Chondromyces crocatus: one gene and its partner. The protein of the gene in region 2 interacts with the protein of the main gene of each other region in a pairwise test. Links are inferred from orthologs where the notes say so. Each region holds a gene or a part of one and is shown on either strand. Other genes may lie near its edges.

What was found.
Region 1: the proteins of CMC5_RS22285 (region 2) and CMC5_RS06240 interact in binary tests that used the Escherichia coli proteins (3 or more experiments, as listed by UniProt). The link is inferred for Chondromyces crocatus from one-to-one orthologs.

What each region holds. Positions count from the first base shown.
Region 1 is NZ_CP012159.1:1,662,682-1,673,306, reverse strand. Bases 4,440-7,263 are described here. They hold CMC5_RS06240 (sulfate/molybdate ABC transporter ATP-binding protein), read right to left. Parts: upstream 6,504-7,263; coding sequence 5,376-6,503; downstream 4,440-5,375. Other genes in these bases: CMC5_RS06235 (sulfate ABC transporter permease subunit), read right to left, coding at 6,509-7,263; CMC5_RS06245 (hypothetical protein), read left to right, coding at 4,598-5,353; CMC5_RS06250 (hypothetical protein), read left to right, coding at 4,440-4,448. In the rest of the region: CMC5_RS06270 (type IV pilus modification PilV family protein), read right to left, coding at 1-212; CMC5_RS47275 (GNAT family N-acetyltransferase), read right to left, coding at 543-1,358; CMC5_RS06260 (FHA and sigma-54 interaction domain-containing protein), read right to left, coding at 1,538-2,929; fghA (S-formylglutathione hydrolase), read right to left, coding at 2,946-3,788; more of CMC5_RS06250, read left to right, coding at 3,921-4,439; more of CMC5_RS06235, read right to left, coding at 7,264-7,333; CMC5_RS06230 (ABC transporter permease), read right to left, coding at 7,326-8,102; CMC5_RS06225 (choice-of-anchor L domain-containing protein), read right to left, coding at 8,352-9,806. UniProt on the Escherichia coli protein: Part of the ABC transporter complex CysAWTP involved in sulfate/thiosulfate import. Responsible for energy coupling to the transport system.
Region 2 is NZ_CP012159.1:6,087,634-6,098,367, forward strand. Bases 3,642-6,574 are described here. They hold CMC5_RS22285 (glutamate-5-semialdehyde dehydrogenase), read left to right. Parts: upstream 3,642-4,449; coding sequence 4,450-5,700; downstream 5,701-6,574. Other genes in these bases: CMC5_RS22275 (hypothetical protein), read right to left, coding at 3,643-3,912; CMC5_RS47740 (hypothetical protein), read right to left, coding at 3,909-4,196; rsfS (ribosome silencing factor), read left to right, coding at 5,794-6,574. In the rest of the region: CMC5_RS22255 (serine/threonine protein kinase), read left to right, coding at 1-851; CMC5_RS22260 (hypothetical protein), read left to right, coding at 844-1,455; CMC5_RS22265 (PEGA domain-containing protein), read right to left, coding at 1,562-1,882; guaA (glutamine-hydrolyzing GMP synthase), read right to left, coding at 1,891-3,489; more of rsfS, read left to right, coding at 6,575-6,954; CMC5_RS22295 (23S rRNA (pseudouridine(1915)-N(3))-methyltransferase RlmH), read left to right, coding at 6,962-7,399; CMC5_RS22300 (TVP38/TMEM64 family protein), read left to right, coding at 7,476-8,201; CMC5_RS48610 (cytochrome c family protein), read left to right, coding at 9,220-10,422; CMC5_RS22315 (hypothetical protein), read left to right, coding at 10,436-10,734. UniProt on the Escherichia coli protein: Catalyzes the NADPH-dependent reduction of L-glutamate 5-phosphate into L-glutamate 5-semialdehyde and phosphate. The product spontaneously undergoes cyclization to form 1-pyrroline-5-carboxylate.

The DNA of each region.
Region 1 (10,625 bases), 4.4 Mb from region 2 along the record:
CACTCGACAGCGCGAAGCCACAGGGTGCCATCGAGGCCGGCGAGGCCATGAGCGCCCCATCGCAGGCCATCCACATGAAGACGCTCGGCCCAGCTCGAGGCCACGGCGCTCGCGACGGCCAGCGTGTTCGCACGTGCCCCGGAGCGAGAGACCACCTTCTCGAGCGCGATCGCTCCCGCTGCACCGATGCTCAGAACACCCAGCGCCGCCATCACCTCGACGAACGATGTGCCTCGTCGGGTGGCTCTCGGATGGGGACTCGCGCATGCATCTGCTGGGCACCGTCCACCAGGGTGACGGCCCAGGCCGTGGAGTTCGTGGCTCACCTCTCAGGTCACAGCAACGCTCGTGCCCATGCCCACGCCAGGTTCACGACGATCGATGCTCGCGAAATCCACCACGTAGCTCGTCCCCCGCGCCGAGCAGCGCGCAACGACGTTCACCTCCCCGCAATCACTGCACGGCAGCGCGGAGGCGTCGGCTCAGGAGCGATGCCGGCGGATGCGCTGGACCTGGGGGCGAGGCACCATCGGAGCCTCGCCTCAAGGGCAACGCTCGAACTCGAGCAGCTCGCCGACGAGATCCCCTTCACGGGAACCGACCACGCAGAAACCGCACTTCTCGAGCACGCGTCGCGAGGCCGTGTGCCAGGTGGGGGTCGTGGCTTTCACCAGGCGGACGCCGGGCTGCTGCAGAGCCCAGAGCACCGATGCCTCGGTCGCCTCGGTCGCAAAGCCTTGCTGCTGCGACTCGTGCTCCACGCCGTACGCGACTTCGACCGATCCATCCTCATCAGGGGCACCGTGAAACACCACGCTGCCGATCACCCGACGTGCTCCCTCGCGGGAGATCATCACCCGGTCTCCCCAGAGCCGAACCAGCGGCGCCGCTCGGATGAGATCGAGAGACGCGGAGAAAGCGCGCTCGATCAACGCAGGGCCGGGCCACTCCGTCGGCATGCGGGCCGCCAGGATCGCCTCGACATCATCGCGACGACCACGCATCACGGCCTCGACCAGCGGGACGGTGATCGGCACGAGTTCGAGACGCGGGGTGAAGATGGACGGATGTGGCACGCACTTCGGATCGTACCATGATCGGCGGGGAGAATGCGGGAGCGGTGAAGCGCCGTGATGGCAAAAGCTGCCCTTCCAACCAGCGGAAGGGATGATCGACGCGGCAGCACGAGGCAGCAGGCGGTAGCAGGCGGCAGCCAGCGTCTGCGTGGTCTGCTCGAAAACAACGCATCGAACGCCGATATCCTTGCAATTACGAAAACTTCCTGCCCCCGAACGCTCGAGCTTCGTGTCGCCGTCCGCTCGACCTTCTGCGCATCGCGTCGTGCGCGTCGACGTCACGCGACCGCGAAAAGTCATCGCCGCCTCACGGACTCGTGGCCGAGGCGGAGGCAGGAGGCGAATCCATGGTGCTCCCGGGAGAGAAGGCCGGACTACAAGTCGAGCGTCCCAGCGAGGCGACGCGCCTGCCGAGCGCTGAGGCCGAGGGACAGCGCCATCTGATGAGCGGCGCGGCTCCTTCAGCCTTCGCGATCCAGTCGATAGCGCTCCAGGAGTTGCCGCAGAAGCTGCTCTGAAATGCCCATTTTTGCGGCAGCGATGAAGGCATTCCCGCCAGCATCCCGCCACTTGGCGGTGACGTAGCGTCTCTCGAAGGCTTCCAGCACGAGCTCACGTGCCTGCTGCAAGGGCAGCGCGAGCAGCCTGTCGACCGAGGGCTCGCTCGAAGGCTTCCCTGCAGGCACGACGGCCGCCGCGCCGTCGTCTGCCGTGGGGTTGGCCTGCTCTTCCGAGATCGCCGTTGCGATCTCCTCGGGCAGGAACACCAGACGCACCACCATGTTCTGCAGCTCTCGCACATTGCCCGGCCAGGCATGCGCGGCGAGCAGATCGAGCGCCGTCGGCGGAAGGTCGGAGAGCTTGCGCGAGGGGGTCTGGGCCGCAAGAAAACGCTCCGCGAGCATCGGGATGTCATCCTTGCGATCGCGTAGCGGCGGCACGCTCATCTCCAGCTCGGCGAGGAGATAGTAAAGGTCGCTCCGGAACGTGCCTTCGTCGACCTGGGCTTTGAGGTTGCGACGCGTGGCCGCGATGACGCGCGCCTCGAAAGGGAGCCCCTCGCTGTCGCTGGAGGGCTCCAGCCGCCTCGACTCGAGCACACGCAGCAGCCTGGCCTGGAGGTCCGGTGAGAGGTCCCCGACGTCTTCGAGGAGCAAGGTGCCGCTGCGCGCACGCATCAACGCGCCGTCCTGCCCTGCGAGCATGGCGCCTTCCGCTCTCGTCCCCGCGTGACTCTGGCTGGAGGCCTGACCGAAGAGGTCGCGCTCGACATGCCTGGGCGGTCGGCCACTGATCTCGACGGCCACGAAGGCCTCGTTCCGCTGCACACCGCCCTCATGGAGAGCGCGCGCGAGGAGCTTCTTGCCCGTCCCCAGCTCGCCCGTGAGAAGCACGGCGTCGCCGACTGCGGAGGCACGCTCCAGGCGCGCGAAGAGGGAGCGCATCACCTGAGATTGACCGACGGCGTCACCGAACGAGGTGCTCCGTGACAACGGCAGAAAGGTGGGGGGCGACGACATGACCACGGAGAGCCGCGTCGTGCCGATCCGGATCGTTGCGCCCACGGGCAAGATCGCCTCGACGATCCTGATCTCACCGACGAACGTCCCGTTCTTGCTCCCGAGATCACGAAGGGTGATCCCGCGTGAGGACAGCACGAACTCGCAATGTCGTCGGGAGACTGCCGGATCGCGCACGGTGAGGCCGCACTCTGCGCTGCTCCCCACCGCGAGAGGTGCAGCCCCCAGAGCGGCCGTCTCTTTTCCTCCCAGAGGGGAGGTCGCCGTGACCCGCACCGTGGGGATCTGGATCCCGTCCTCGGGAGAGACGGCTTCGGAAGGAAGGAGTCTCATCAGGAACTATGCAACGTTACTTGCTCAGAGCCGCCGCGTGGTGCTCCAGGTGGTCACCGATGAACGTGGCGATGGTGTAGTAGCTGTGATCGTAGCCCGGCTGCATCCGGAGCGTGAGCGGGTGGCCCACTTCCTCGCAGGCGCGGCGGAAGATCTCGGGCTTCAGCTCCCGCTCCAGGAACTGATCCTTGTCGCCGACGTCCACGAGGAGGGGCAGCCGCTCCTTGGCCACACGAACGAGCTGGCTGGCATCGAACTCGGCCCAGGCGCCCTGATCCTCGCCCAGGTAGGCACGGAAGGCCTTCTGACCCCAGGGCACCTGCGACGGCGCCGTGATGGGCGCGACGGCCGAGACGGCGCGGTAGCGGCCGGGGTTCCGCAGCGCGATCACCAGGGCGCCATGGCCACCCATGGAGTGACCCAGGATGCTGCGCCGCTCTGCCGCCGGGAAATGAGCTTCGATCAGGCCCGGTAGCTCACTCACCACGTAGTCGTACATCCGGTACTGACGGGCCCAGGGCTCCTGGGTCGCGTTGAGGTAGAAGCCTGCCCCGCAGCCGAGATCGAAGGCGTCGTCATCGGGCACCCCCTCGCCACGCGGGCTGGTATCGGGGGCGACCAGGATGAGGCCGAGCCGGGCTGCATGCGCTTGCGCTCCAGCCTTGGTGATGAAGTTCTGTTCGGTGCATGTCAGGCCGCTCAGCCAGTACACGACCGGGCAGGGCCCGGAGGCGGCCTGGGGAGGGAGATAGACGCCGAAATTCATCGAGCAGCCGAGGACGGACGAGTCGTGGCGAAAGACCTGCTGCTCACCGCCGAAACTGCGGTTGCTGGACACGAGGGTGGGAGAGGAAGGCATCACTTCGCTGCATAGCACGACCTCCCTGGTGGTCGTCGTGAGCACACCGACCAAGGGTTGGATCTCCGATGATCCAACCGCGATATCGGCTCCGATCGCTGGCCTCGCGACCCGTGTTACGCTGGGGTCTCCATGCTTACCCTGCTGCCCCGTGTCCCTTCACGCTCATCTGGATGGGTCCCTGCCCTCGCCGCGCTGGCCCTCGCTTCGACCGGATGTTCCATCATCAGCGGCGATCACGAGACGGAGACGCGATTTCCGGTCAGACCGGGAGGTTCCACGACGTTCGCTGGCTGGAGCGAGATCACCATCACCGAGAACCCCCATCAGGTGAGCGCCGCCGAGCTGCGGTACGTACGCCTCGAAGCCGAGGATACGTCGGTGACCGACATGGGCTTCATCCGCAACATCACGGGGGACGTGAAGGTGGGCGACCAGCTCACCCGCGTCGTGCAGAAGGCGTCGATGCCGAAGGGCGAACGCATCGTGCCCCTCGACGTGGTTTACAAGGACGACATCCGACAGTTCTTTTACGAGGATCCGGAAGGCGAGGGCTGGACCATTCACATCGACTGGAAGGGAGAGATCGATCCGTCGTATCCGCTGCCTCCCGAAGGTGTGTGGGTGAAGGTGAAGGTCTCCGTTCGCATCGAGGAGTAAGCGCGACGAGGGACCCAAGCCGCGCATTCCTGGCTGGTCCATGGCTTCAGCACCCAGCGCGCCACACCGCCGCTCGGAGTAGCCCCCTGACTCGCCCGCTCGCCGACGCTCGAGAAGCGCCGATGGAGCGATGAGGAGGTCCACGCGCCATGGCCGAGATGAAGGAAAACGCCAACTCCCTTTTGTTCTCCCTGGATCAGCTCATGGGGTTGGAGCGCCAGCGGCAAGAAGAGGAAGCAGCTGCCGCTCTGCGCCGTGCGACCGCCGAAGCGACGGCACGGGCACACGCCGAAGCGCGAGCCAGGGAAGCCGAACTCGCCAGGATCCGCGCCGAAGAGGAGCGCCGCAGCCTGGAGGAGCAGCGCATGCGCGAGGAGAACGCGCGGCTCGAGGCGCTGAAGCAAGCAGAGGTCGAGCGCGCTCGGGTCGAGGTCGAACAACGCTCCAGGATGGAGGCACTGCTCCGGCAGCAGGAGCACGAACGCTCTCTGGCCCAGATGGCGCAGGACCAGCACAAGAAGCGCCTGCAGCGGCTGCTCGCCGCGAGCACCATCGGCGGGGTGCTGGTGCTGGGAGCTTCCTTCGGGGTGTACTTCGGAAAGATCAAGCCGGAGGCCGAGAAGGAGCAGGCCACTCAAGCCGCAGCGCTGGCGGCGCAAGAGGCGGAGCAGACCCGGCTGAAGCAGGAACTCGAGCAGCGCGCCGGACAGATCGCGTCACTCCAGGACCAGTACCAGCAGGCCAGGAGTGAAAAGGAGAGGCTCGAACTCCAGCGACAGATCGACGCGCTGACGTCCAGGCAAGCGCCTTCGCATCACGGGGCAGGCCCGAGGGCGGTGGTCAGCAAGCCCGATGCGCCCAAGAAAAAGTGCGACAAGGGCGATCCCATGTGCGTGGACTTCTGAGCCGAGCCCGGACCCAGAGATCTCAGATCTCGTAGTCCTGCACGAAGATCTTCGCCTGCCGGACACTGACGAGGACCCAGTCCCCCTCGGAGAGGCCGAGCTGAGCGAGACGCTCTTTGGTCACCTCGACCACGAGCGGACGTCCATCGGTGAGACGAAGCTCCAGCTTCGCGGTCCATCCGACCCGCGACATCCGCTCGATGCGCGCAGCAGCAGGGCTGATCCCCGGCCCCTCGCTGGCGTCGGAGCGCTCCTCCGCGCCCTCGTCGAGCGGCGACGCCGGCGTCGAGCCAGCCTCCTGGCGGACGCGCGCGTGCAGCTCCACGTCGTGGGGGCGGATGAAGGCACGCACGCTGGCGCCGTCTCCTGCGCCCGACGGAGCCCCCACGGAGATCCCGCCGAGGGCTGCCTGCGCGCCACGCACCTGCCCCTCGAACACGTTGATGGATCCCACGAAGCTCGCCACGAACTCGGTGGCGGGACGATCGTAGATCTCCTCCGGTGTACCGATCTGCTCGACACGACCGCGGTTCATCACGATCACCCGACTGGCGAGATCCATCGCCTCTTCCTGGTCGTGGGTGACGAAGACGCCGGTGAGTCCACGCTCCTGGTGAAGGCGGCGCAGCCACTCACGCAAGTCGAGGCGCACCTTGGCGTCGAGCGCCCCGAAGGGCTCATCGAGCAACAGCAGATCCGTTCCTGGAGCGAGAGCACGGGCCAGGGCCACGCGCTGGCGCTGCCCCCCGGACAGCTCCGTCGGATAGCGATCACCCAGGCCGTCGAGCTGCACGAGCGCGAGGAACTCGTCGACGACGCGCTGGACCTCGGCCTTCGGCCGCTTGCGGATGCTGAGGCCGAAGGCCACGTTCTCGCGGACCGTCATGTGCCGGAAGAGCGCGTACCCCTGAAATACGAAGCCGATGTCGCGATCCTGCACCCGGGTGTGGGTGGCGACCCGTCCCCTGAGGTGCACCTCCCCTTCGTCGGCAAACTCCAGCCCGGCGATGATCCGGAGCACCGTGCTCTTGCCCCCGCCGCTGGGGCCGAGCAGCGCCACCATCTCGCCACGGGCGATCTCGAACGAGACGTCGTCGAGCACCTGGGTCGCCCCAAACCGCTTCTTCAGGCCACGAACCACGATCCCCACGGCGGCTACTCCTCTACCTGGCGCGAACCAGCACGCCAGCGCTTGAGCATTTCCATGGCGCCGAGCAGCGCGAGGGAGGCGACAGCGAGCACGACGGCGACCGCATGAGCCCCGAGATCGTCGCGATCTTCGAGCGCCCGGTACACGAAGCTCGTCGCCGTCTCCGTGCGGCCGGCGATGCCCCCGGAGATGATCAGGACGGCGCCGAACTCGCCGATGCTACGAGCCGCCGTCAAGGTGATCCCGTAAGCGAGTCCCCAGCGGATCGAGGGCAGCGTCACCCGGAAGAACGTGACGAGGGCGGAGGCCCCCAGGGTATGGGCCGCGGCCTCCTGCTCCGTGCCGACCTCCTCGAGCACCGGAGCCACCTCACGGACGACGAAGGGCAACGTCACGAACGTCGTTGCCAGCGCCATCCCTGGCCACGCAAAGGCGATCTGGACGCCAAGCGCGCGCGTCACCGGCGTGAAGAGGCCCTGACGCCCGAAGAGCTCGAGCAACACGAACCCGACGATGACCGGCGAAATCGCGAACGGCACGTCCACGAGGCCATTCAGGAGCCGCCGGCCACGAAAACGGTCACGGGTCAGCACCCACGCGATTGCCGTGCCGAACACGGTGTTCACCACGACGGCCGAGAACACCATCAGCGCCGTCATCGAGAGAGCATGACGGACATCCGGCCGAGCGAAGACCTGAAAGAACGGCCCGAGCCCCTCGCTGAAGGCGCCATGGAGCAGCGCCGCAGCCGGAACCGCGACCAGCGCACAGACATAGACGACGGCAATGGCAATGAGCGCCGCACGCCCGAGCCTGACACGCCTAGGCATGCGCTGCTCGCCGGCCGAATGCATCCACGAGCAGCAGGATGGAAAATGAAATCGTAATCAAGACGAGCGCCATCGCGCTCGCCGCGAGTGGATTCCCCGACTCCACCTCACCGAAAACGAAGACCGCCGCGGTGAGGGTGCGGCGCGGGATGTTCCCTGCCACCACCACGATGGAGCCGAACTCTCCGAGAGCCCGCGAGAAGCTGAGCAAGGAGCCACTCACGATGGCAGGCGAGAGCGACGGCAAGATCACCCGACGAAATGCCGCGACGTCGCTCGCGCCCAGAATGCGAGCCGCCTCTTCCTCGGCAGGGTCGAGTTCACGCAGCACCGGCTCGACGGCGCGCACGACGAACGGAAGGGTCACGAAGAGCAGGCAGAGAAGGATCGATGCAGGCGCATACACGACGCGGAGTCCAGCGCCGTCCAGGGCGCGTCCGAGCGGCGCGGAGGGCCCCAGCAACACCACGAGCATGAGCCCTGCGACCAGCGTGGGGATGGCGAAAGGCAGGTCGATGAGCAGGTTGAGGATGCGTCGACCCGGGAACTGGTAGCGCACGAGCACGTAGGCGATGAGTGTGCCCATCACCGCGTTGATCAAGGCCATGATCGCGGCCGACTGCAGGGTCAGCAGCAACGCGCTACGGGCCACGGGGTGCCAGAGCGCGCGCGCGAGGCCTCCGAGCCCAGCAGAGAACCCGCTCCTCGCCACGATGCCCACGGGCAAGGCGACCATGAGCAACAGGTAGCAAGCCGCGGCAGCCCGCAAGCCGTACCGACCCCATGGAGCGGGAGGGCCCGGCAGGCGTCCACCACGTCGAGCCAGATGGGCGAAGGGAAAAGCCGCGCTCAGAGGCAGGGAGATTCGCGCGGGAGGAGGGCGGAGCGCAATCGGATTCAGAAACCCACATCGGAAAGGTCGAGAATGTGATTCCCGACCCTTTCCGACGAGGCGAGCGCTTTCAGCGCATCCTCACGGGGTCCCCATGTGGGGGAATTCACCCGCGGTGGACTGTGCTCAGTGGCCGCCGACGATGCCCCCATCCCCGCCGAAGTAGCAGAGGTGGAGGTACGGCCGCTGAGCGACGTTCGGGTGCTCACTGGCGCGGTAGGAGTGCAGCGCCGGAGACGCGCCTTCCTCGAGCAGGAAGCCGTGGTTGGCTTCGATCCCGTACACCCACTCGCTCACGATGGTGGTGACGTCCACAGCGTGGGCCGCGGTGCCCGACACGGTCGTGAAGGAAGCGAGCACGGCGGGATCCCAGTTGTTGTTGAGGCTCCCGGCCGTGACCGTGCTCTCGGTCCACGGCGCCAGCACCTGGTGGATGTTGATGGGGTTCTGCAGCGTCGTGTACTCCTGGAAGATGCCGAAGCTCGCCTGGGTCACGATCGCGCCCGACGGCACGAAGTTGAGGTCGAACTGCACGAGCGCCTTCTTCGGGGGGCTGGTGTTTCCGGTCCGGAGGCTCGCCAGAGCGCCCTCGTTGTAGTTCGGGGACAGCGGGTAGATCGACGCATCCTCGGCGTGGCCGAAGGTGCCGCGCTGGACCGTCACGCACACCGGCGCGCAGACGCCGCCCTCGTCGATCTCACCATTGCAGTTGTTATCGACGCCATCGCAGTACTCCGGCGCGCCGGGGTAGGTGTTGGGGTTGGCGTCGTCGCAATCGTCGCACGAGTTGATGCCGTCGCCGTCGTTGTCGATGAGAGCGCACGGGACCGTGCCGCTGCAGTCCTCACCGATGCAACCATTGAGGCCCGAGACGAATGCACCGCTGTCGAACGCCGTGTCGCCAGCGTCACAGATCACGATCTGGAGCAGGTTGTTCGTCGAGCCTCCGGCCAGCGGCGCCCGGGTATTCAAGATCCCCGTGGTCCCGTTGTACTCCGTGCCGTTCGCGGGCGTGAGGACGACGGAGCCGCTGCTGAAGAACGGCCCGTTGATGGTGATCGGCGCGCCATTGTCATCGAACGCCACCTGCGACCCGTTCAGATAGACACCGTAGACGTCATTGTAGGAGGAGCCGACCCACTCGGGGAACTCCTCGCTGCCGAACACCGAGTTGAACTGGATACCATTGAACGAGGCCGCCAGATCGAAGGTGATGGTGAGGATCGAGGCGTCGTAGCTGGTGTACCCCGGAATCAGCGCGTCGCAGAGCGGATGCCCGGGAAGGTTGTTCGCGGTCGTCGTGGTCGGCGACGAGTTCGGAGGGAGCGCGTCGATTGCTCTGCCCGTCGTGAGGAGCGTGCCATCCGCGAGGCCGAGCGGCCCGTCCGTGAAGAGGCCCGAGGCGTGAGCCGCACCCGAGTAGCTGACGGAGGTGATGCTGACGGCGCCGCCGCTCCCGAGCAGAGCGTTGGCCAGGGCCTGAGCGTTATCGGTCGGTGTGACGTTCAGCGCATGTGCGCTGCTTGCAATGGCGAGGGTGGAGATGGCGAGAGAGGCTGCGGTGAAACGACGAAGACCCATGACACGACCTCCGAGAACAAGGCACCAGAACGCCCCAAATGGCTGATTGGGATGGGCCTGCCCCGTCCGGGGAGCGGCCTGCGATGTCCTCATATCTAGTCGGGTGAGGTTCAATGTCAATCATAGGATTGAGTTCTTCGAAAGTCGCTATCGAGAAAATCCGGCCAGTATCCATCGACATCGAGTGTGGTGTCAATGCGCCCATGACGCTCGAATCCTGCTCACGGATTTTGAATCAAAGACGAATCCTTCAGGAGAACACGGCTTCATTCCGCGTGTCAACGCCGCTTCGGAGCGCGAGATCTCGGCGTGGAACCGTCGCGTGGACCGTCGAGGCCGGCCCCGAGCACGCTCGAATTCCCATGAGCTCCCATGAGTTCTCACGACTTCTCGCGGCTTCTCGCGACTTCCGCGCGGCTGACGGCCGGATGGGCGCATCACGATGTCAATCGACAGATTGAACCGTGGATTGGTGGGTGAATTGACCGACGTATTGACGAGACGCGACGACGGATTGTCGAGGGATGGACGGCAGATTGACGTCATCCAGTCGCGCCGCGTGGCTCCGGAAGCTGCATTTCCGGAGTGGCCCTCTATTTCGCCCTCGAATGAATGACCAGGGGACGACGCCTTGGACTGAGCGGACGTGACGCTGATACGCGGAGCGCTCGCCGTGGGTCCCATCGCGTCATTGAAACACCGCGTCATGACGTGGCCACGGTGCCCCGGGAGACGACCGAAACCGCGGCGCTTTTTCGAAGCGGATCCGCCCCACGATCGCCCTCTCTCCCTTCCCACGCTGGTCGAGCCGCGGCGCGA
Region 2 (10,734 bases):
CCGTCAACCCGCGGGATCGAACCAAGGACGTCGAGACCTTCTGGACCGAGCTGGAGCAGGCGCTCGGCTTCTCCCCGTCCTTCGGCGCGCGCCCATCGGATGACTACAGCCCCGCGTCGGTCCCCCCGGCCTCGGCCCCGGCCTCGGCGCGACCGCAGATCAAGCAGCGCACCGACGTCTGGCTGGAGATGCCCGACGAGCCCATCGGCCTCGAGCTGGACGTCGAGCCCGCTTCGCTGCGCGCCCGCGCACCCCTCAGCCATCGGCCCCCCGCGCCCGAGTTCGATCTTCCTGGCGCCGAGCTGGAGCTGCCGCAGAGCGACCCCGCCCCGAGGAGCTACCGCGTCGACGCGGCGGGCGCCTCCCTCGGCTCGCGCAGCCGCGAGCTGAGCACCCCGCCCCCCCTCGACGCCGAGCTCGACCTCGGGCCGCGCTCACGCAGGCCTTCGCTGCCGCCGCCCCCGTCGAGTCGCGCCTCGATCCCGCCCCCTTCCACCCGGCAGGGAGCCCCCTCCATCCCTCCAGGCGCGCTCCCTTCCGCCTCCGGCACCGGGGGCGCCCCGCTGGTCCCCTCGGCGAGCGCGCTCCGCCCGCCCCGAGCGCCGGTCATCCCCCAGCGCCCGCCGCCGCCGGAAGCGCCGCCCGCTCCGAGCCAGCTCCGCCGGGTCGGGGTCGGCGTCGCGTGCATCGTTCTCGCCACCGTGCTGCTCGGGATCGATCTCGTGATGCGTATCTCTGGCGACGGCCTCATGATCGGCCCGATGCGCAGCTTCTGGGTGGCCGGCGTGCTCTTCGTGGTGGGCGCAGGCATCTTCTTCTGGCGCTTGCTCGGAGATCAGGGCGATGGCTGACGTCGCCACCACCGAGACGCCCGAGCAGCGGGCCGATCAGAGCGTCGCCACGCGCTTCACCCGGCCCATGAACGCGGCCACCTCGCCCCTCGGGGTGCTGACCGATCCCCCCTTCATCGCCATCGGCACGGGCCTCGGCATCTGTGTCCTGCTCGGCGTCATCAGCTCGGGCGTGCGGGGCGTGGTGATCCCGGTCCTCATCGTCCTCTCGCTCCTTCCCATCGTCTGCGCCGTGGTGGTCAGCGTGATCCTCGCTGGAGCGCGACGCAGCGTCGTCTCCTGGCTCGCCCGCCAGCCGTTCCCGGTCGAGAACATGAACGCCGTGCTGAACGGCCTCGGCGACGAACTCGAGGTGACCTTCGCCGACACGATCCCCACCGCGGAGGCGCTGAACCTCGAGCTGGACAAGGTCCACCCCGACTCGTTCGTCACCGGCACCGTCGAGGAGACGCGCACCATCGAGATCCGCATCGGCGTGGTCGACTCGAAGCGCAACCCCTCGGCCTCGAACCACCAGCGCTACCAGCGCGTCATCGCGCTCGTGGAGCAGGTGCTCGTGCCGACCGCCGAGCGCCACCCGATCCGCTCGGTCCGCGTTCGCTGAGAGAGGCACGACGGCGAGACGCGTCGGGCGAACCTGAGCGACCCCGGCGCACCACTGCGCTCCTGGCGAACATCGCGCGCCGGGAGCGCAGACGCCGCGTGCTGCTTCAATCCGGGATCTGCCGCAGCTCCACGGTGAGCACGATCGGCCCGGCCCCGCTCTCCGCCGTCACCAGCCGATCCCACGGGAAGTACCCCGGCTTCTCCACCGTCACCCGGTGCTGACCCGGTGGCAACGCGACCCCGCGCTTCGCCACGAACCCGAGCGCCCCCAGGTACTGATCATCCACCGTCACCGACGCGTCCTGCTGCGCACCTTGCATCCGCAGCGACACCGTGTCCGGCGTGTGTGCCATGCACCCCGTGACGCCCGGCAGCAGCAGCGCTGCCACCACCCCGAAGGCGTGCCCTCTTCTCGTCCTCACCATCGACCCCATCACTCCCACTCGATCGTCGACGGCGGCTTCGACGACACATCGAGCACCACCCGGTTCACCCCGCGCACCTCGTTGATGATCCGCGCGCTGGCTCGCCCCACCAGATCGTACGGCAGCCGCGCCCAGTCCGCGGTCATCCCATCGGTCGAGTGCACCGCCCGCAGCACGATCACCTCGTCGTACGTCCGCTCGTCGCCCATCACCCCCACCGTCCGCACCGGCAGCAGCACACAGAAGCTCTGCCACAGCTCCTCGTAGAGCCCCGCCGCGCGCACCTCTTCCTCGAAGATCGCGTCCGCCTCCCGCAGCACCCGGAGCTTCTCCACCGACACCGCCCCGATGCAGCGCACCGCCATCCCTGGCCCCGGGAACGGCTGCCGGTACAGCACCTCGCGCGGCATCTTCAGCGCCTCACCTGCCGCGCGCACCTCGTCCTTGAACAGCTCGCGCAGCGGCTCCACGAGCCCGAGCTGCATCCGCTCCGGCAGCCCCCCCACGTTGTGGTGGCTCTTGATCACCGCGCTGGGCCCCTTGAAGGACACGCTCTCGATCACGTCCGGGTACAGCGTCCCCTGCACCAGCCACTTCACGCCCGGGATCTTCCGCGCCTCCTCCTCGAACACCTCGATGAACACCCGCCCGATGATCTTCCGCTTCTGCTCGGGATCGCTCACGCCGGCGAGCGCATCGAGGAAACGATCGGCCGCCTTCACGTGGATCAGGTTCAGGTGGAAGTGCTGCCGGAACATCCGCTCCACGGCGTCGCCCTCCCCCTCGCGGAGCAGCCCGTTGTCGACGAAGATGCACGTCAGCCGATCGCCCAGCGCCTCGTGGCAGAGCACCGCCGCCACCGACGAGTCCACCCCGCCGGACAGCCCCAGGATCACCCGATCCTCCGGCCCCACCTTCTCCCGCACCGCCGTCACCGCCTGCTCCACGATCGACGCTGGCGTCCAGATCGCGTGCAGCCCTGCCACATCGAACAGAAAGGCCTCGAGGATCTCCTTGCCGAACTTCGTGTGCACCACTTCGGGGTGGAACTGCAGCCCGTAGACCTTGGTCTCCTCGTTCCCGATGGCGCAGAACGCACAGTCCGGACTCGACCCCAGCGCCGTGAACCCCGGCGGGAGCGCGACGAGCTGATCCCCGTGGCTCATCCACACGCCGAGCGTGTCCCCCTCCGCGAGCCGCGCGAAGACGCCGACCGGCTTCGTCACGTGGACCGTCGCCGGCCCGTACTCGCCGCCCTCCGCGCGCTCCACCTTGCCGCCGAGCAGGTGCGCCATGAACTGCAGCCCGTAGCAGATCCCCAGCGTCGGCAGCCCCAGCTCCAGCACCTCGCGTGACGCATGGGGCGCCCCGGCCCCGTACACGCTCGCTGGCCCCCCGCTCAAGATCAGCGCACTGGGCGCGACCTCGCGGAGCTGCTCGATCGACACGTCGTAGCGGAAGATCTCGCAGTAGACCCCTGCCTCCCGCACCCGCCGGGCGATGAGCTGCGTGTACTGGGAACCGAAATCGAGGATGGCCACCATCTCCCGGTGATGGCTCGCGTCGGCGCGGCTCTCTGCGCGCGGATCCTGAGGGGCGCTGGGCATGCGTGCCGCTACCACGACCATCCGGGCCGCGCTAGGGGCGCTCGTTGATGCGGAGGGCGCAGACGCCGCAGTCCCCACCAGGGCGACAGGCAGGGCGGTCGCTCCTGTCCCCGCGGTGAACGACGCGCGCTCAGGAACCGTCGGGGCGCGCGCTCAGGAACCGTCGGGGGTCGAGGGCGCAGCGGGTGCAGCGTCGGGAGCGGGGCCTGGCTCGGGCTCCTGGCTCGGTGCTGCGGGGAGAGGAGCTGCTGGCGGAGGAGGCGCATCTCCCAGGTCGCCATCGTAGGACCTCGGCCGCTCGTACTCGGGCGGCAGCCCCCCGGGCAGCGGCTTCGGTGGCGGTGGCGGACCACAGCCCACCGCGCTCGCCGCGACGACCACCATCAGCCAGAGCCTCCACAAGCCCGTCACCGTCCGCTTCACAGCGCTGTTCCTCCCGTGGTGGGGCTCTCGATGGGCACGGGGACTGGCGACGGGGAGGGGGCCTTGGGAGACGGAGGCGGCCAGCCAGGCGCCAAGGTTCCCTCTTCCTCGACGACTTCCGCCGGCGCGGTTTCCGACCCCACACGCGACGGAATCTCGGCCCCTTGCGCACCGGGAGCCGCTTTCGGGATCGAGGTCGCGACCATCGCCTCGGCCTCTTCGATCGCCCCCTCGCCACCACACCCCGTGACCGCGAGCGAAGCGAGCACGGCGGCGATTCCCATTACCCCGAGCGTCCCCCGGCCAGGCCGTCGCCGTCCCGGCACCTCACACCGCGACAGGTTCGTCCAGCTCCGAGCGCGCTCCACCACCGCCGCACCCTACCACACGGAGTTGGCTGCCGGAGAAAGCCGAGCTAGTTTCCGCGCCGTGGAGACACCGACCTCGCAGCAACCGCTGCACCCTGCCGGGTCCGCAGCGAGCACTGCGACGACCCCTGCGGCCCAGCCTTCGAGCCCTGCCGACCTCGGCACCGAGCTGCGCGCCCTCGGCCTCCGCGCCCGCGCCGCCGCGCGTGCCCTCGTCCCCGTCGGCCGCGCCGACAAGGACCGCGCGCTCCACGCCGTGGTGCGGCGCCTCCGTGCTGCCGCTGCCGAGGGAGAGCAGGGATCCCTGCTCTCTGCCAACGCAGAGGACGTCGCCGCCGCCCGCGCGGCCGGCCTCTCCGAAGCCCTCGTCGACCGCCTCGTCCTCACGCCGGCCCGCCTCGAAGCGCTCGCGGGCGCCGTCCTCGAGATCGCCGCCCTCGAAGATCCCGTGGGCGAGATCATCGGCATGCGCCGCCGCCCGAACGGCCTGCTCATCGGCCAGGTGCGCATCCCCCTGGGCGTCATCGCGATGATCTACGAGTCACGCCCGAACGTCACCGTCGACGCCGCCGCGCTGTGCTTGAAGAGCGGCAACGCCGTCATTCTTCGCGGTGGCAAGGAAGCCGCTCGCTCCAACGCCGCCCTCGGCGACCTGGTGCGCGCCGCCGTGACCGAGGCCGGCCTCCCTGCGGACGCCGTGCAGATCCTGCCCTCCCTCGACCGCGAAGCCACCCGCCTCCTCGTCGGCATGAACGGCCTCATCGACCTCGCCATCCCCCGCGGCGGCGAAGGCCTCATCCGCTTCGTCACCGAGCACGCCCGCGTCCCCGTCATCCAGCACTACAAGGGCGTCTGCCACCTCTTCGTCGACGAAGGCGCCGACCTCGACCTCGCCCACCGCCTCGTCGAGAACGGCAAGCTCTCCCGCCCTGGCGTCTGCAACGCCCTCGAATGCCTGCTCGTCCACGAGCGCCTCGCCGCCACCCTCCTGCCGCGCCTCGCCTCCCTCGTGTCCACGCGCGGCCTGGAGATCCGCGGCGACGAGGCCACCTGCAAGCTCGTCCCTGCCGCCCGCCCCGCCACCCCGGACGACTTCGGCGCCGAGTTCCTGGCCCCCATCCTCGCCGTCCGCGTCGTCCGCGACCTCGACGACGCCCTCGACCACATCGCCCGCTACGGCTCCAACCACACCGAGGCCATCTGCACCCCCAGCTACGACCGCGCCCAGCGCTTCCTGCGCGAGGTGGACGCGAGCTGCGTCCTGGTGAACGCCTCCACCCGCTTCAACGACGGCGGAGAGCTGGGCCTCGGCGCCGAGATCGGCATTTCCACCACCAAGCTTCACGCCTATGGCCCCATGGGCCTGGAGAGCCTCACCACCCTCAAATGGATCGCGCACGGCGACGGCCAGATCCGTTGACGAACCCCGCCCATCGGCGAAGGGTTTGAACTAAGAGACGACAAGCTTCCTGCGACGGAGAGGCCCCGAGGGGCCGAGAGAAAGCGAGAGCACGTGGCGACGACGAAGAAACGGACTGGCGCGGCTGCCGGCAAGCCCGAGCGGACGACGAAGAAGGCGGGCCCCTCGGCAGGGCCGACCCGCACCGGCCCGAAGGCTGGATCCTCCCGCTCCGGCACGGGCGCTGGCTCGAAGGCCGGCTCCTCCCGGACCGGCAGCGGCGCGAGGACCGGCACCAAGAGCGCGACCAGAACGGGGACCCGCTCCACCACCGGCTCGAAGACCGGGACGACCCGCACCGAGCGCCCCAAGGCCGCTCCGGCGCGCGCTGGCGCCACGAAGGCTGGCAGGACCACCACCACCGGCGCCAAGGGGACCTCACCCGCGAAGGGCGCAGCGAAGCGCCCCTCGGCCTCCAAGGCCTCCACCCCCCGGCTGAAATCCTCGCACGCGGGCCGGACGCGATCCGAGGAGAGCCCCCGCGCCTCGGCCGCCGAACGCCGCCCGGCGTCGGGCCGCAGCACCTCCGCTTCCCGCGCCCCTGCACGGCGTGGTGCTGCCGAGGAGCGCGCCGAGACCCCCCCCGTTCGCATCCGCCGGAGCGCCGAGAAGCCGCTCTCGCCCAGCGAACAGATCCCGCTCGCGAACTTCGAGAACGAGGGCGGACCGCCGGCACCCCAGCCCGAGCGCGCTGCCTCCCTGGAAGGCGCCGTCTCCGCCCCCGACTTCTCGGCCCCCCCGCCCTCCAGGGGCAAGTCGGGCCGAACGCCGCTGGCGGCGCCGAAGCGCGCTGGCAAGCGCGTCTCGGCCGCTCCTCCTGCGGCGCAAGCCTCCAGCGAGGCCCGCGAGCTCGCCCTCGCCCTCGCCGCCGCCGGCCTCGACAAGAAGGCCATCGGCGTCGAGATCCTCGAGGTCGCCGGTCGCGTCGACTACGCCGACTTCCTGGTGATCATGACCGGCCGCTCGGACCGCCACGTCCACGCCATCGCCGTCGGCCTCGAAGCCGCCCTGCGCGAGACCAAGCAGATGGCGCCCCTCTCCATGGAGGGCCTCACCGCCGCCACCTGGGTGCTCATCGACTTCGGCGACGTCGTCGTCCACGTCTTCCAGGAAGACACCCGCCGCGTCTACGACATCGAAGGCCTCTGGATGGACGCCAGCCGCGTCCCCGTCCCTGGCGGCGACGCCGAGGGCTCGGCCCACCGCCCCTTCTGACCCACCCGTGCGTCTCGTCATCGTCGCCGTCGGCCGCGTGAAGGATCGCCCCCTTCGCGCGGCCCTCGACGAGTACTTCGGCCGCGTCCGCCGCTACGTTGCCTGCGACGAAGTGGAGATCCCCGACGGCCCCCTCCCCAAGGTCGCCCAGGCCATGACCCGGGCCACCGCTGGCGCCAACGTCATCGCCCTCGAAGTCGGCGGCCGCGCCCTCCCCAGCGAAGCCTTCGCCAGCTCCATCGAGCGCTGGGGCTCCCGCGGCAAAGGCGTCGTCGCCTTCCTCATCGGCGGCGCCGACGGCCTCCCGCCCGAGGTGAGTGCCGCCGCCGACGACCGCTGGAGCCTCTCCACGCTCACCTTCCCGCACCGGCTCGCGCGCCTGGTGCTCGTCGAGCAGCTCTACCGCGCCATGACCATCCTTCGGGGCGAGCCGTACGGCCATTGAATCGCGCGCTCACGGATCAGCACAATCGCTCCCCAGCCCGCTTGCGCCATCGCCCTCCCGACTCAACACCGGAGAGGTGAACGCCACGCCCGCGGGCGCCCCGCTCCCTGCCGTCCCCACCGCCCTGGCTGGCGCGACCGAGCCGACCACGACCCTGGACGTCCTGGCTGCCCCCGAGCCGACCCCTGAGCCCGGGACGAGCGAAGCGCCCCTCCCAGCGCCTCGCCCCTCGAAACAAGCCGCCGCCCGACGGCTCCTCTTCGCCGCCCTCCTCCTGGTCGCCCTCAGCGCCCTCTTCTGGCTGACCCCCCTCTCGACCTGGCTGGAGCCTGCGCGCTTGCTGGAGGCCGGAAACCGCTTCCGCGAGAGCCCGCTGACCCCCGTCGTCCTCGTCGCAGCGTTCGCCGTGCTCTCCTCCGTCCTGTTCCCGATCAACGGCTTGATCGCCGTGACCGGCCTGGCATTCGGCCCCTGGGTCGGCGCGACCTACGCCCTCATCGCGACCCTGACCGCAGCGACGGTGCAGTTCGTCGCAGGCTCCCGCCTCGGCGCCGATGCCGTCGCGCGCCTTGCTGGACCGCGTGCCGCGCGGGTGCGCAGCCACCTCATGCGACGCGGCATCTGGGCCGTGGCCCTGGGACACGTGCTGCCCGTGGCTCCCTTTGGCATGATGAACTTGTTGTGCGGGGCCTCCGGCATCCGCTTCCGCGACTTCATGCTGGGCACCCTGCTGACGATGGTCCCCACCGCGGTGATGGTGGCAGGACTCAGCGGACAGATCGTGCGGTGGCTGCAGGGATAGCCCTGGCTACACGGGCGCCGCTGGAAGCGAAGGGAAGAGGCCGCGTTGAAAGCGCAGCGGCGTATCGAGCCCTGAAGAGGGCAGGGGAGAGACGACGCTGAACCCAAAGACGAGGCGTGCTCTGGAATCGCAGTGACAGGCTGAATTCCGAAAAGGATAGGGACGAGGCGACCCTGCAATCGTAGCGACGGGGAGCACTCTGAAAGGGCAGGGGAGAGACGACGCTGAACCCAAAGACGAGGCGTGCTCTGGAATCGCAGTGACAGGCTGAATTCCGAAAAGGATAGGGACGAGGCGACCCTGCAATCGTAGCGACGGGGAGCACTCTGAAAGGGCAGGGGAGAGACGAAGAAAGCAAAGACGAGGTGTGCTCTGGAATCGCAGTGACAGGCTGAATTCCAAAAAGGGCAATGACGATGCGACCCTGCAATCGCCGCGACGGGGAGCGTTCTGAAAAGGGCAGGGGAGAGACGGCGCGCAATGCGCAGGGACCGGCGCTGGAAGGCCTCTGGCGCGAGCCACTGGAAGGGCCGTGACGAGAACTCTCGTTGATGCCCAGTGACGAACGCAGTGCTGGACCTTCTGTGGCCAGGTTCGGGCGGTGACGAGGGCAGAGATGTGAATCAGGGAAGGAAGCCTCTCCCCCTGTTCCAGTCCTCGACCCCGTGAACGCCTCGTCCAGGATCGTGGCGCTGCCTTCCTGGGGTGCGGCAAAGGTGTTAGCGCTGGGAGGAAGCCGTGCAGCATGTGGGCACGGCAAGGACCCGACCGCCACATGATGCGCGGACGCACCCTCTCGCTGCTGTTCCTGGCTTTCGCTGGCTGCCTCCCTGCGCTTCCAGGCTGCCTCCACGACGAAGGTTCACGAGAAGGCCCGCCTCCACCGTCAGCGCCGGCGCCCCCCGCGACCCTCGAGCCTCTTGCGACCCTCGCCCCTCTTGCGCCCTTGCCGGCTGGGTACGAGTTCGCCTCCGAGCCCGCCTCTCCTGCGCATGCACACCCGCCGTCGACGCCCTCGATGCCTCGCCCCTACCGCAAGCGCCTCGACGCCGCCGTCGCGCTGAACGCCGAGTGCGTCCTCTGCCACGAGGACGAAGCCGCTGCCTGGCGCGGCTCCCACCACCAGCGCGCCACGACCAACCCCGCCTTTCGCCACGCCTTCGCCATCGAACCCACCGCCTTTTGCCGAGGCTGCCACGCCCCCGAGGCCGATCCCGACCAGGAGCCCATCGGCGCCCTCCGCGACCTCGGCGTCGCCTGCGTCACCTGCCACGTCACCGACGACGGCCAGGTCCTCGCCGCGGCCCCGCTCACCCCCCATGCTCCTCGCCCCGGTGCTCCCGGCGGTCCCGGCGCTCCCGGCGGTCCCGGCGGTCCCGGCGGTCCCGGCGGTCCCGGCGGTCCCGGCGGTCCCGGCGGTCCCGGCGGTCCCGGCGGTCCCGGTGCTCTCGGCGTTCTCAGTGCTCTCGGCGCTTCCGGTGCCTCCGACTCCCTCGGCGCCTCCGGCCCCTCCGCCCCCACCGAGCCCCCCACCCAGGCCCCCCATCCCCTCCGCCGCTCCACCGAGTTCGCCCGCACCGGCGCCTGCGTCGGCTGCCACGAGTTCCGCTTCCCCACCGCCCGCGGCCACGGCGACGAGGACCACATGCAGACCACCGGCCGTGAGCACGCCCGCTCCAGAGCCGCCTCCACCCCGTGCGCCACCTGCCACATGCCCCTCGTCGACGGCCGCCGCTCCCACGCCTTTGCCGACGTCCGCGACCCCCGCTGGCTGCGCGACCAGCTCCACGCCACCGCCACCCGCCCGGACGACGACACCCTCCGCATCACCCTCACCCAGCGCGCGCCCGGCCACGCCTTCCCCACCGGCGACCTCTTCCGCCGCCTCGAAGTCCACGCCGAGCTACGCACCCCCGACGGCCGCGTCCTCCGCCGCGACGTCCGCTACCTCGCCCGCCACCTCGACATCCTCCCTGGCCGCGTCGAACGCCAGCTCGTCCGCGACGACCGCGTGTTCGACGAACCTCGCCTCATCGACCTCGACCTCGCCCCCGCCGAACCGCCGCCGCCTGCCTCCCTCGTCGCCTGGCGCGTGACCTACCAGCGCGTCGCCACCGCCGGCTCCGGCAGAGACCCGACCGCCGCCCCCATCGAGTCCCAGCTCCAGCTCCACGCCGGCACCTTCCCCTGGCCTCCCCGACCGACCCCCTCCCACCCCTGAACCAGGCCCGACCATGCGCACCCTCCTTCCTTCGCTTTCGTCGCTCTCCTCGCTCTCGCGCCTCCCGTCGAACGCCCTCCTCCTCGCCCTCCTCCTCGCGAGCAGCCCCGCCTGCAAGCCGAAGAGCCCTCCCACGGACGCCACCCCCATCGCCCAGGACCCGGCCCCCACCGAGCCCTCTGCAGCCCCGAGCGCCTCCAGCGCCTCCGCTGCCCTGAAGCTCCCGCCGACGCCCCCGAAGGTCCCCACCATGGCCCTCGAACCGTTCGCTCCCGAGGGCACCAAGCTGGACGGCCTCTTCCCCATCCAGGG